2 regions of the Blautia sp. HCN-20427 genome follow, and region 1 is predicted to be linked to the other one. Evidence: a T-box and tRNA genes for the amino acid it is inferred to sense, from the RefSeq annotation. Region 1 holds a T-box; the other holds one or more tRNA genes.
What was found. A T-box is a leader RNA that pairs with one kind of tRNA and senses whether it is charged. The one in region 1 lies ahead of leuS (leucine--tRNA ligase), so its partner is inferred to be a tRNA-Leu.
Positions count from the first base shown of each region.

Region 2: it encodes a tRNA-Leu, which carries the amino acid that the T-box ahead of leuS (leucine--tRNA ligase) is inferred to sense. The anticodon was not compared.

Region 1 covers NZ_JBBKBX010000017.1:24-7,691, forward strand. The annotation lists partial or broken gene WKT17_RS10935 (hypothetical protein) at 1-183, opposite strand, end outside; gene leuS (leucine--tRNA ligase) at 368-2,782, opposite strand; T-box leader at 2,827-3,080, opposite strand; gene WKT17_RS10945 (CvpA family protein) at 3,145-4,800, opposite strand; gene WKT17_RS10950 (elongation factor G) at 5,015-7,102, opposite strand; gene WKT17_RS10955 (prephenate dehydrogenase/arogenate dehydrogenase family protein) at 7,295-7,668, shown strand, end outside.
Region 2 covers NZ_JBBKBX010000014.1:56,266-63,933, forward strand. The annotation lists gene WKT17_RS09935 (ABC-ATPase domain-containing protein) at 1-547, shown strand, start outside; gene WKT17_RS09940 (DegV family protein) at 636-1,538, opposite strand; gene WKT17_RS09945 (TetR/AcrR family transcriptional regulator) at 1,672-2,223, shown strand; tRNA gene WKT17_RS09950 (tRNA-Tyr) at 2,286-2,367, shown strand; tRNA gene WKT17_RS09955 (tRNA-Leu) at 2,392-2,478, shown strand; gene WKT17_RS09960 (helix-turn-helix transcriptional regulator) at 2,537-3,280, opposite strand; gene WKT17_RS09965 (glycoside hydrolase family 13 protein) at 3,423-5,531, opposite strand; gene ftsH (ATP-dependent zinc metalloprotease FtsH) at 5,908-7,668, opposite strand, start outside.

The sequences.
Region 1 (7,668 bases):
AATAATTATAATTACAGATACAGGAATAAAACAAAGTGTTCTAATAAATTTTCGTCTATAACTTAATTTCCAATAACAAATTTCTATTCCCTTGTCTACTTTTTCACTCATGTCATACCGTTTTGCAAGAAAGAAGCCAATGGTTTCCACAATTACCAGAATAGATATCGCCATCAAGAACATATAAAATCCTCCCTATCTCCCCCCTTGCAAGATAATTTTACCATTCTCTATATTTTTTACCAGTTAAATGTATGTAAAAGATTTTCGGCGCAAATAATGTTTCCACTACCTACGCCATTTCTCATCTTGTCTTGAAATATTTACCCTTTTACAACGCCTTTTCTTTGTAAGAATTTCTTCTCAATTATTTCTGCACAATATTAATTATCTTCTTAGGAACATAAATTTCCTTCACTATATTTCCGGTCAGCTTATCTGCAATCGCCTCTTTTCCTGCTGCAATCGCCTCTTCCTTTGTAGTCTCTGCGCTGATACAAACTACGGCTTTTGTCTTGCCGTTAATCTGTACCGGAACTTCGATTTCATCGTCCTTCATTGCTTCTGCGTCTGCCTTTGGCCACTGGGTGTGGAATACAGAATCCTCATGACCGTATTCCTGCCACAGTTCTTCTGCAATGTGCGGTGCAAACGGCGCCAAAAGCTGAACAAAAGTTTCAATGGTTGCTTTATCGATACCGCCTGTCTTCTTCGCCATATCAATCAGTTTGTTGTTATATTCCATGAATCCGGAAATAACGGTGTTCAGACTGAAGCTTTCCAGACGCTGAGTAATGTCAAATACCAGCTTGTGACGAAGTTTTACCATTTCTTTTGTCTCTGCTACAGCCGCTTCTTTGCTGTCCATAGCCAGTTTCCAGAAACGGTTCAGGAAACGGTAAACACCGTCAATTCCCCGGTCATCCCACTCTGCGTCTAATTCCGGCGGTCCCACAAAGAGTTCGTAAAGTCTCAAGGAATCGCAGCCGTAATCTCTTACCAAATCATCCGGAGAAACTACATTTCCTTTGGATTTACTCATCTTGATACCATTCTTTCCGGTAATCATACCCTGGTTGAACAGTTTCTGGAACGGTTCATCAAAGTCTACCACACCGATGTCATGCAGGAACTTGGTATAGAAACGGGAATACAGAAGATGCAGTACCGCATGCTCTACTCCACCGATATACATATCTACCGGAAGATATTTATCTGCTTTTTCCTTGGATACCAGCGCTTCGTCATTTTTGCTGTCCACATAGCGCAGGAAATACCAGGAAGATCCAGCCCACTGAGGCATGGTGTTGGTTTCTCTTTTTGCCGGAGCGCCGCAGCACGGACAAGTGGTGTTCACCCAGTCTTCAATGCCTGCCAGCGGAGATTCTCCTGTACCTGTTGGTTCGTAAGATTCTACCTCCGGCAGAGTCAGTGGAAGCTGGTCTTCCGGAACGGGTACATTACCACAGTTCGGACAATGGATAATCGGAATGGGCTCGCCCCAGTAACGCTGACGGGAGAATACCCAGTCACGAAGTTTGTAGTTGACCGTCTTGCGTCCAATGCCCATTTTTTCAATCATCACAGGCGCTTCTTTTTTCAGCACTGCGGATTCCATGCCATTCCATTCACCGGAGTTAATCATAGTTCCAGAAGCCTCGGTATACGCTTCTGTCATATTTTCAATTTCTTTTCCGTCTTTGGCAATAACCTGGATAACCGGAATGTTGAATTTGGTTGCAAATTCAAAGTCACGGTCATCATGAGCCGGTACACACATAATCGCGCCGGTACCGTAATCAGCCAGTACATAATCCGACAGCCAGATAGGCATTTTTGCTCCATTTAAAGGATTGACTGCATAGCTTCCTGTAAACACACCTGTTTTCTCTTTATCCTGCAGACGGTCTACATTGGATTTCATGGAAGCGTCGTAAATGTATTTTTCTACGGCTTCTCTTGTCTCATCCGTAGCCAGTTCCTTCGCCATAGCGTGTTCCGGTGCCAGTACCATAAAGGTTGCGCCGTGAAGGGTATCCGGTCTTGTGGTGTAAACAGTGATTTTTTCTTCTCTTCCTTCTACCGGGAAGTCTACTTCTGCACCATAGGATTTTCCAATCCATTCGGCCTGCATTTTCTTTACTTTTTCCGGCCAGTCCAGTTTGTCCAGGTCATCTAAAAGACGGTCTGCATATTTGGTAATTCTCAGCATCCACTGACGCAGGTTTTTCTTGGTAACTTCAGAACCACAGCGTTCACATTTGCCGTTTACCACTTCCTCGTTGGCCAAACCTGTCTTACAGGAAGGACACCAGTTAATTGGGAATTCCTTTTCATAAGCCAGGCCTTCTTTAAACATTTTTACAAAAATCCACTGCGTCCATTTATAGAAAGCAGGGTCTGTAGTATTGACTTCTCTGTCCCAGTCATAAATAGCAGCAATGTCGTTAATCTGTCTTTTAATGTTTGCAATATTGTCTGCCGTAGATTTCGCCGGGTGGACTCCCATTTTAATGGCATAGTTTTCTGCCGGAAGACCGAAAGCATCCCAACCCATAGGGTGAATCAGGTAATATCCCTGCATCATTTTGAAGCGGCTCCACACGTCAGAGATTACATATCCTCTCCAGTGTCCTACATGAAGTCCGTTTCCTGACGGATATGGAAACATATCCAGACAATAATATTTTGGTTTGTTTCCGTCCTCTACGTTGACTGGGTGTTCCTCCCAGTTTTTACGCCATTTCTGTTCAATCGCCTTATAATTATAAGGTACTGCCATAATTTCTTCCTCCTTCACATCAAAAAATGCCCTTCCGTCTCCTCTTTAGAGACGAAAGGGCTAATATTCCGTGGTACCACTCTAATTCGCAGACTCTTTTGCGTCTGCGCACTCCTTTTTCTGTAACGGGAAATCCCGCCCGTATCTACTTGTGACTGTTTGGGTCTGTTCAATCCGGGAACTCCGAGGCGAGTTGGGAATCCTGCATACCTGCCTTGCACCACCCGGCAGCTCTCTTTCTCTTCGTTTTCCACGTTTCTATGCGGTGTTTCTTAATACTCCTCTTCAACGCTTTTCCTTATAAAGCTATTACACATTTTACCCAGTGATTGCCCTTTTGTCAACCCCTGCACGCCTTTTTTCTACTCCTGTTCCTCTTCTCCCATGGAAACAACGGAGCACACCGTATTTCCGGGCAGGAAACTAAGGCTTAGGGTATCTCCCGGATTATAAGCAATCACCTCCGGAAACTCGGTAACCGGAATATCAAAAATCAGCGTGCCTTCCAGTTTCTGAGCCCCTTCCTCTGGAGGAGTAAGGACCAAATCCGTATCATCAAAGGTCACATAAAAGTGTGAATTTCCGTCAAGAACAGCCTGGGCAATTTTTTCAATCTTTCCGGTAACTTTATATGCCTCCTCTGTCTTTCCCTTTGTACTTTCACCACCGTCTGCTTCCAGCAGTTTTTCATAATTTTTTTCACACTCTTCCACCGTATCTCCAATGGCCACCGTCTGATATTTCTGAACATTCACCATGGCATACTTTTTCACCAGGCCCGCTCCATCCTTTAAGGCTATAAAGTACGTCGGCTGGTCGGAAATGTTCAGAAGAAGCGGAAAAGCCGCCTCATATTTCAGGTTCTGCACCTGTCCTTCCGCAGAGTCCATGGCAGAACGCTCCTGAGCGCCGTCACACACATAATACCGGGTTTCCATCGTTCTCTGATTCATCAGCACAAAACCTACATTGGACTTGTCACCGCTGACCGAGGTCACGCCTGTGTACACCCACACATCATCCTCTAAGGCCAGGTAGTTAAATCCGTCTGTGGTTTTCAGACATCCCTTCTGTCCCAGAATGCTGTTAAAAAATCCGTTTTTCAGCATACCGTGGTAATTATACAGTTCCAGAAGAAGGTCCGAAGGATAGGCCCGGTCCACCCACTGAGGGCAGTCCTCGATTTTGTATTCTGTCGTTTCTCCTGTCTGAGCATTACACAGTATGACTTTTCCAATAGTCTGACCGCCGAAAAGCCCAATATTAAATTTTTTCACCGGACAAATCCAGTAAGGTGTACCATCGTCATCAATCTCAAAACTCAACTGGTCAAACATATAAGTGGGATACTGGAATCTCAGATGACGGTAAATATTTCGGTTAAAGTATTCCGATTCCGAATATTTAATGGGCTTATCCAGCTTTACCAGTTCCGTATCCTGGGTTGCCATATCAATGCGGATATAAGCTGGAATCCCCTCTTTCTGATTTGTCAGCCATTTAATTCCGTTGGCGTAAACCAAAGGGGAGACACGATAAGGCTGTCCCTGGTAATTAATCTGGGAATACAGACTGCTCACCTCAAACTGTGACACCATGTCCACCATACTTCCCATTTTTCTGTTTCCCAGAAGTTCTGCCGACTCCTTATCCAAAAGGGGAATCTGGTCATAACTGATTTCTTTAATATCTTCTGCAAAATCCCGTTCTTCGGGTGTTACCAGCTTTTGGTATTTCTTTGCATTGATAATAGGGGATGACAAAAGAGCCCCTGCCCCATATACCACTGCAATAGCCAGAATCACAAAGATTCCTCCCTTTAGCACCTTGTTGGTCCGCAGTTCCTGCACACTGGAAATCCGCTTTTTGAATCCATACAGCACCAGCACTGCCACAACCAGGGCTCCCAGAAAGAACCAGAAACCGCTTTCGTGAATGTTGACTGCCGGCAAGGTGACATAGTAATACAAAAATGCCAGAACCAGAAGCGTCAAACCTGCTGCAATTTTCTTTTTCATAGTTTTACCATACCTTTCCAAGCAGATTTTTCTGCTTTGTTCCTCATTGTAGCATGCCTGGCACACAGTTTCAACAATCCGGGGGCAAGTTCCTATAAAGGTTACATAAAGATGACCGAATTTTACAAGACTCTCCTTTAGAAAGCGTTCACGTCAAACGGGACTGCCTCAGCAGCCCCGTTTTTACAATATCACTTCTGTTTTTTGTTGTTTTCTATTCCTCTTCTGCCTTTGCGCGGGCTTCAATTTCTCTTTCCTGAATATCAGAAGGCGCCTGTTCATAGCGGGCAAATTCATAGGAGAATAATCCGCTTCCGCCTGTCATGGAACGCAGGTCTGTGGAGTATCCGTAAATGGACAGCATAGGAACGTCTGCTTCTACAATGGTATTGCCCTTATGTGCAGGGTCTGGATTCATGCCGAGCACACGGCCTCTTCTCTTGTTTAAATCCCCCATCACATCACCAGTGAATTTATCCGGTACACTGACTTTCATAGAAACAATAGGTTCCAGAAGAATGGGAGACGCTTCCATAAATCCTTTCTTAAATGCCTGAATGGCAGCAGTCTTAAATGCCATTTCGGAAGAGTCTACCGGGTGGTAAGAACCATCATACAGCGTAGCTTTCACACCCACTACCGGATATGCAGCAACCGGGCCTCTTAACACAGATTCCTGAATACCTTTTTCCACTGCTGGGAAGTAGTTCTTGGGAACTGCGCCGCCAACAACAGTCTGTTCAAATACATACGGTGTTTCCAAATCACCGGAAGGTTCAAAAGTCATTTTCACATGACCGTACTGACCGTGACCGCCGGACTGTTTTTTATACTTGTATTCTACATCTGCTTTTTTACGGATGGTTTCTTTGAAAGGAACCCTGGGCTCAGAAAGCACAATGTCTACTTTGTAACGTTCTTTCAGCTTGCTGACTACAATATCCAGGTGCTGCTCGCCGATACCGTACAGCAGGGACTGATGATTCTGGGAATCGTTTACTGCTTTCAAAGTCAAATCTTCCTGCATCATCTTGGACAGCGCCTGAGACACCTTATCCTCATCACCTTTGTTTACGGTTTTATAGCGTTTATAAGTATAAGGAACGGAAAGTTCTGTTTTTCCGTAAAGGATAGGGGTATTTTTTACTGCCAGAGTATCTCCGGTTGCCACTGTATTTAATTTGGCAATGGCTCCGATATCACCTGCATGCAGTTCCGGCACTTCTATGGATTTGGAACCTTCCAATACATACAGCTTATTCAGTTTCTCTTCCGTTTCTTTTCCCGTATTGTACAGCGTGTCATCACCCTTGATAACACCGGAGCAGACTTTGATAAGCGAATATTTACCCAGGAAGGGGTCTACAATGGTTTTAAATACATAGGCAGATTTTGCCTTTGTAAAGTCATAATTTGCCTGATAAATTTCGTTTGTCTTTGTGTTCATACCGGCACAGGCTTTCTGATCCGGACTTGGGAAATAGCCGCAGATGTCATCTAACAGATTGGCTACACCCTGAATGTTTATGGCAGAACCCATACACACCGGAACAATGCTGCCGTCTGAAATGTTTGTTTTTAAGGCAGCGGAAACTTCAGCTACGGAGAAGGCTTCTCCTGCAAAATAACGGTCCATAAATTCTTCACTGATTTCTGCTACGGATTCCATCAGCGTTTCGTGGTATTTCTCCAGATATTCCTCCAGATATTCCGGTACCGGGCATTCCTTCTTCTGCCCTCTTTCAATGTATCTGCGGCCTGCCTGTTTCACGATGTTGACATAGCCCACAAATTTGCCGTCCTCACGGATAGGCATGTGAAGAGGTGCGATTTTCTTACCGTAAAGTTCAGTCAAATCTTCTACCACCTGACGGTAACTGACATCATCCATATCCATCTCTGTCACAAAGAACATTCTGGGAAGATTGTATTTCTCACACAATTCCCATGCTTTCTGGGTTCCCACCTGAATGCCGCTCTTTCCGGAAACCACAATAATTGCAGCATCGGCTGCTGCCACCGCTTCTTCCACTTCCCCCACAAAGTCGAAGTATCCCGGTGTATCCAATACATTAATCTTTACTTTTCCCCATTCAATGGGAACTACAGATGTCGTAATAGAGAATTTTCTCTTTATCTCCTCTTTATCATAATCACTGACGGTGTTTCCATCTGTCACTTTCCCCAAGCGGCTTGTAATACCTGATAAATAAGCCATTGCCTCTGCCAGACTTGTTTTTCCGGCACCCCCATGGCCGAGCAGGACCACATTTCTAATTCTGTCGGTTCTAAAAACGTCCATATGTAATACCTCCCAAATTTATTATGTGTATATTTTACTAAAAATCTTTCAAAGTTTCAAGTATTTTATTCAAATTAAACAAGTTATTTTGTTTTTTCGCTTTAACGCGCGAAATCATTGACTTTTTCTCTCACCTGTCATAAAATGATACTGTTTGACAGGATATTTATAAGATAGAAGGAGTTAAAATACATGGAAACCACAACCATTGGTTTTATCGGTCTGGGGCTTATCGGCGGCTCCATTGCCAAAGCAATACGAAAATTTCACCCGGAATATCAGATTCTGGCTTATAATCGTACAAAAGATGTGCTGGAGGACGCAGTCTTTGACGGCATTGTAGATATTGCCTGCACGGAACATGACACCCGCTTTGCCCTCTGTGACTATATCTTCCTCTGTGCTACAGTGGACTACAATCTGGAGTGCCTCCCCTGGCTGAAGCAGACCATTCGCCCGGGATGTATTCTCACAGATGTGGGCAGTGTAAAAGGAGAAATTCACAAAAAAATTACAGCGCTTGAAATGGCGGGAAATTTCATTGGCGGACATCCCATGGCAGGAAG
Region 2 (7,668 bases), on a different contig from region 1:
GGCCCGGGATTTATACGGAGAATGCGGTATCTCCACCATTCTGGTGGCCGGAAGTTCCGGGGCTTTCTTCCACATTGCGGATACCATTATCCAGATGGACAGCTACCAGGTTTTGGACATCACCAAAAAAGTCAAAGACCTGTGTGCAGACTATCCTCTTCCTCCTGCTTCCGTCCCGGTCTTTTCCATGCCGGATTTCAAAAGAGTAATGACTGCCCCTGCAGTCAAAAGAGATTCTTATAAAGAGTTGAAGCTGAAAACACATGGAAGGGATTCCTTTTCTATAGGAAAAGAAACGGTAGATTTGCGCTATATCGAGCAGCTTGCAGATTCTGAACAGACTGCTGCACTGGCACAACTGCTGAAATACGCCAGAGAACATCTCATTGACAACAAGAAAACCGTTTCCCAGGTTATCCGCCTTTTGGAGGACAAACTGGAGAAAGAAGGTCTGGCAGGAATTTGCAGCAGTTCCTATACCCCCTGCGGACTGGCCATGCCCAGACGGCAGGAAATCTTCTCCTGCTTTAACCGGTATCGGAGATAACCTTCCAATAGATGAAGCTCACAAAGAAAGCAGGCAAAAAGTGGTGGTTTCAGCACAACCTTTTGCCTGCTCAAAAAATATTTCTGACTCAATTTTCCCTCTTACATTTCTTTAAAATCCCCACGCCCAGCGGATACGGCCCCGTATGTACGCCAATGGTGGCTCCAATCTGTATTTCTTCCCAGGACTCCATTTTGCAGCCGTGTTCCCAAAGGGCTGATTTCAGTTCGTCCTTAAATATCTGGTATTCCTCAACAGCCAGCCCCTCCCCGGTTATCAGATTATAGTCCTCCAGGGAAATTTTGTTGCTTTCCACATAGGCAAGAAATTTTTCTATAATTTTATGCAGAGATTTTTTCCTCCCTCTGCAAAGCTCTGTAGAACCCAGTTCTGCATCACAGAAGTGGAGAATAGGCTTAATATTCAGCATACTTCCCGCCAGACATGCCGCTTTTCCGATTCTGCCGCCATGCTCCAGATATTTCAGGTCTTTTGTCGTAAAAAAGATATGCCCTGTACTACGGATTTCCTTTAATTTCTCTAAGGCCTCGTCCAACTCCGCCTCTGCATTTCTAAGACCCACGGCCTCCTTTACCAAAAGTCCCTGAAGTCCGGTCACAAGCTGGGAATCCAATATCTCAATTCTGGCTTCCGGAAATTCCTCTTCCAACTCTGCTTTTGCATTGATTGCCGCCTGCATAGAACCGCTGAATGTCTGCGTCAGACAAATGCACAGCACAGGAAGTCCCTGCTCTGCAAACGGGCGGAAAACCTCCATATAATCTTGCACAGAAGGCATGGAGGTTTTAGGATAGCAGTCCGGATTATCGGCCATCTTCTGATAAAAATCTGTAATCTTTGCTTCTTTTCCTTCTTTCAAATAATGCTCCCCGTCAAAGGATACATAAAAAGGCACAATTGAGACCTTTTCTTCTTCTGTATAACGCTCCACCAAATCACAGGAGCTGTCGCTGACAATTCCAAATTTCATTTTCTCCAGCCTTTCTTGCTTTCTTCGCAAATTTTTGTTATTCTTTCTATAAGATAATGTTACGATTGTAACACTAAATCTCTTCTAAAACAACATGCAGCCTTTAAACTGTTACAAAAAGGAGTTTTTGTTCATGAAAACCACATCTGCCTCGAAGGAATTTACCAAAAACTGCATTATGGACGCACTGCTCCAGCTTATGCAGACCCAGGATTACAACTCTATCAGCATTACAGACCTGACCAGCCGCGCCGGGGTATCCCGCATGTCCTACTATCGCCATTACAAATGCAAGGACGACATCCTCATGGACTACATGTACCGTATTGTCAAAGAATATGCCGAGGAACTGCAGGGTCCTTCCTTTCTCTCTGATTTTCAAAGTTATGAACATATCCTATACAGCCTCAAATATCTGCAGAAATACAAGGACTATGTCCTCTGTCTGAAAAAAGCCAATCGAGCTGAGATTCTGCTGAAAGGACTGGATTTATACATGATTTCCGTTACCGCCGCCCAGCAAAGCACCTCTTTGGACAAATACCGGCTTTATTACTATTCCGGCGCACTCTATAACCTTTTTATGCATTGGATAGAAGACGGTATGGAAGAAAGGCCGGAAACCATTGCCTCCCTTGTTTATGACCAGGTGAAAAACCACCGCTTTCCTGACAAAAAATCTTAAAAAATACTTGCATTTTCATTGATGTGTGATATAATTTGAAATGGTCAAAGACAATATGACATGGGCGATTTCCCGAGTGGCCAAAGGGGACAGACTGTAAATCTGCTGGCAACGCCTTCGGTGGTTCGAATCCACCATCGCCCATTGTGTTTCAAAAAGACACAAAATGCCGCAGTGGCGGAACAGGCAGACGCACAGGACTTAAAATCCTGCGGGACTTATACTCCCGTACCAGTTCGATTCTGGTCTGCGGCACTTTGATGATGTGCTTCAAAATCCTGTACAAAGTTGTACATCCTGTCATGGAAACGTACTACTGCTTCCCATAAAAATCTTCGTACAATTCATTTCCTTTTTCAATGATTTCACTCATTTTTTCTTCTGAAACACCCAGTTCCTCTCCCAACTTCTTCGCATCCGCAAAATCACTTTCTGTAAATCCGGATGTGCTTCCTACTACTTTATTATCTTTTTTTGTAATGGCCGAAGCAGAAAACTCATGACTGTCTCTCCACATAATTTCCACATAAGTATCTTCAAGTTCCATATCGCAATACAAATTGCTCAGATGAAAGTTCAAAGTAAAATCCAACAGTCCTGGCATAGATTGATTGGGAACACTATACACCACTCCATCCGCATAATTCATAGAATAGTATCCGTCTCTGTTTTTATAGAAGTCATTTTCCTGTAACTGTTCCGCGAAATTCCCCTCCAATTTACTTTTTGTATGGAAATACACGCATGAATAAATCACAAAACTTCCAACCAGCAATGCAAAAGCACTCGCTATTATCGTCAGCGCCTTTGCATATTTTCTGGTACTCTTTACTTCGCTATCAAATGTTTTTACCATAACCAAATCCTCCTTCAATAAAATATCCAAGGAAATGTGAAAACTATCACTAATCTTTACTATGGTTTCCAAATCCGGATAACTTTTTGAATTCTCCCAATTCGAGATGGTCTGCCTTGAGACGTGAAGCATCTCTGCAAAACTTTCCTGGGACAGATGTGCCTCCTTTCTTATTTTTTGAATATTCTTTCCAAGTGTCATGATAGTTCGCCTCCCTTTACGGAAATTCTATTGAAGAAAATGAATCGTGTCTATCAAAGGCCTTTTACATTGCAAAAATTCCTGTGCAAATATTCTTTGCAGCCCCTGATTTCAAAGGTTTTTCGTCCTATTTTCCAATTTTCTACTCCAGCACACACTTCACCAGGATAGCCCCATGTGCCGGCACCTCGAGATGCAGCACACCGGCCCTGCACTCGTGAATTTTTTTCACCGGACTGTACCCAAAGTCTCCGGTTACCATAAGCTGTCGGAATTTCACCGTTCTGGTTCTCGGAATCCCCAACTCCCATACGGTCAGTTCCACCATTTTCGTCTCACTGGTGTTATTCAGCGTAACCACCATTTTTTCCTTTTCTGTAAATCTTCCGTAGCTTAACTGCTGATAATCATTTGCCAGAAACCGCAGGGATCCTGTAATCAATTCCCGGTTTTCCTTGTGAATCTTTATCATTTCTTTGTGATAAGCAATCAGTTCCTTATCCTCCCGGCCCCAGGGATACGTTCTCCTGTTATCCGGGTCTGTAAAGCCGCACAAGCCCGCCTCGTCGCCGTAATAAATGGTGGGTGCTCCCGGCCAGGTCATCTGGATGGCAACTGCTTCCCGGAAAACCGCTTTATTCACGCCTGTTTCCGCCGCCTCACTTCCCAGAGTTCCCACGCGTCCTACTTTAAAGTTAGTTCTGGTCAGAAATCTGGAATGGTCATGATTGGAAAGCTCATTCATAGCGGTCATGAGAGACGGCCCATAGAAGCTGGCCATATGATACTTCATTGCCCCGATAAAGCTGTCACTGTTTCCATACATGCCCTCATTGTATTCGTCGCTGTGCTTCTCCATTCCGGTGAGGAACCAGGTCACCGGCTCCATAAAGGCGTCATAATTCATGACGGTATCCCACTGGTCTCCTTCCAGCCAGGGCCTTGCATCTCCGTAATGCTCTGCCAGAATAATGGCATTGGGATTTGCTTCCTTTACATTTTTTCGGAAATCCCGCCAGAACTGATGATTGTACGCGTCACTGTGTCCCAAATCAGCCGCCACATCCAGACGCCAGCCGTCTGCATTATAAGGCGGGGAAACCCATTTTCTTCCTATATGCATAATGTAATCATACAATTCCTTTGATTCCTCATAATTCAGCTTAGGCAGGGTAGCATGTCCCCACCACCCGTCGTAATCCTGATTATAAGGCCAGCCATTGGGATTGTTGAAGCGGAAAAAGGAGCGGTACGGGCTGTCCGCGGACACATAGGCCCCCTTTTCATACCCCTGCTGGTTTTCGTAAATCCGCTCTCTGTCCAGCCACTTATTAAAGGAACCACAGTGATTGAACACACCGTCTAAAATTACCTTCATTCCTCTTTTATGAATTTCTTCCACCACTTCTGCGAAGAAGGCATTGCTGGCTTCCAGATTATCCTTTCCGGTCACACGGCAGATATAACGGGAAGCATGGGAATTGTCCTTATCCCAGTCTGCCAGCACCTCACCTCCATCATGGACAATTTTCCCATAATGAGGGTCAATGTAGTCATAATCCTGAATGTCATATTTGTGATTGGAGGGGGATACAAACAGCGGGTTGAAATAAATAACCTCCACGCCCAAATCCTGGAGATAGTCCAGTTTATCCATGACCCCCTGCAAATCCCCTCCATAAAAGTCCCTGACGTCCATAGCCTGGGGCGGACGGTTCCAGTCTTCTATCTTCTGTACTTTTTCATTAATATAACAATACTCTCCGGTTACCACATCATTGGACGGGTCGCCGTTACAGAACCGGTCTGTAAAAATCTGATACATGACGGCTCCCTTGGCCCAGTCCGGCGTTTGAAATCCCGGCACAATCCCGAAGGAATAATGCTCATCTATCTCCCTGGTAATCCCTGCCTGGTTATAATAGCAGTGGATTTTTCCGGAAATAATCTCAAAAAAATAACGGATTGATTCATTCTGCAGTTCTACGTCTGTTCCGTAATAATCAAAACCGTCTTTTGTATTTATCAGCTTCATCTGCTGTTTTTTTTCTCCTGATACCAGATAAACGGCATCTACGTTCTTCTCTTTTGTCCGGATACGGATATTCACCGTATCTCCCGGTTCCGGTTCTGCCGGCGTCCGGTAATTTTCCGTTTCATCGCTGAACACGGCACGTTTATGAAAAGCCGAGCGCATATTTGCCACATATTCCTGAATCCTTTTTGTTTCTGCCAGATTATTGTAATCCATACTGAATCCTCTCTATTCTCGCGCAAAGCACAGAAATATTTCCTGATTTGCCGAATTTCTGTCATGCTTTTATTTTATCCCACCCAATCTGCATATACAACTACTTTTTCCCGAAAACATCATCTTTTCACAGCTTTTCCGGATAAAGTAAAAACGCCAATCTTTCGACTGGCGTTTTTGGAGAAGGTATTTCTTCTTATGGGGTGTAGCAAAAACTATATAATGTATTGGGGGGTTTTTACAGTTATTATAATACCATGGAGGCCTGAAAAAGTCTGCACAATCTTCTATTTTTTTGAAAGTTTTTTTTGACCAATTTCAACATAACCGGTTCTTTTCATTTTTTATTTTTCCCAGTATCCTGCACAAAACCCGTCTAAAACAGGGCTTCAAACTCTTCCCTGCCGATTTTTTCCTTCTCGATTAAAAGGTCTGCACACTTATGCAATACATCTTCATGCTCCTGCAGAATCTTCTTTGCCTTTGCATAAGATTCGTCAATAATACGTTTCACTTCACTGTCAATGAGAGAAGCTGTTTCCTCCGCATAATTTCTGGTGTGGGCCAAATCTCTTCCAATGAAAACTTCATCTTCATCACTTCCATAGTGAATCATGCCCACTTTCTCGGACATCCCGTACTGTGTCACCATGGCTCTGGCCATCTGGCTGGCCTGCTTAATGTCCTGTGAAGCCCCGGTTGTGATGTCACCGAAAATCAACTCTTCTGCAATTCGTCCGCCCAGAGATACCACAATATTCTCCAGCATTTTATTTTTGCTGTTAAACATTTCATCTTTTCCCGGCAGCGGCATGGTATAACCGGCAGCTCCCATGCCTGTAGGAATAATGGAAATGGTATGCACCGGCTCCATTTCCGGCAGCACATGGAATAAAATGGCATGACCTGCCTCATGGTAAGCAGTAATCTTCTTTTCTTTCTCGGAAATAACCCGGCTCTTTTTCTCCGCACCGATTCCGGTCTTGATAAAAGCCTGGCGAATATCGTTCTGATTAATAAAATATCTGCCGTCCTTTGCCGTGAGAATCGCTGCCTCATTCATCAGGTTCTCCAAATCCGCACCTGTATAACCGGCTGTGGTTCTCGCCACTTCTTCCAGGTCTACGTCTTCCCCTAAAGGTTTCTTGGCAGCATGCACCTTGAGAATTTCTTCTCTTCCCTTGATATCCGGTCTGCCTACCCCTACCTTACGGTCAAAACGGCCCGGACGCAGAATCGCAGGGTCTAAAATATCCACACGGTTGGTCGCTGACATGACAATAATACCTTCATTGACTCCAAATCCATCCATTTCTACCAAAAGCTGGTTTAAAGTCTGTTCTCTCTCGTCATGTCCGCCTCCCATACCTGTACCTCTTCGTCTGGCCACAGCGTCAATTTCGTCAATAAAAATAATACAGGGAGCATTTTTCTTGGCTTCTTCAAATAAGTCCCGGACTCTGGAAGCGCCCACACCAACGAACATTTCCACAAAGTCAGAACCGGAAATTGAGAAAAACGGTACCCCGGCTTCTCCTGCCACGGCTTTTGCCAGAAGGGTTTTACCGGTTCCCGGAGGGCCCACCAGAAGTACGCCTTTGGGAATTCTGGCTCCTACCTTCACATATTTCTGGGGTTCTTTTAAGAAATCTACGATTTCTTCCAGCTCCTCTTTTTCTTCCTGCAGTCCTGCCACGTCTTTAAAGGTTACCTTCTTATCCTCATCCGTAGACATTCTGGCACGGCTTTTTCCGAAATTCATCATCTTGGCATTGCTTCCGCCTCCGGACATCTGCCGGTTCATCATGCCAAAGAGGAAGAACAGCATCACGCCTGTAAGTCCAAGGGACAAAATAGAAGTCAGAAGAGTATTGTCTCCAGGTACATCTCCCACCTTCACAGAAATATCCTCCCCGGACTTTTCCACCATTTCCTGTATTTCTTTTACATCCAGCGCCGTAAATTCTTTTTCCTCTCCTGTTTTCAGGCGCACCAGTATTTTACCTGTGGGCACCTCTCTGTTGGGCCGTATATAAACCTCTGTCACCTGATTCTTTTCCATCGCCTGGTTTAATTCCTCCAGAGAATAATCATTTCTCTGGGTAAACCGGCTGATAAGGCCTCCACCGATACACAG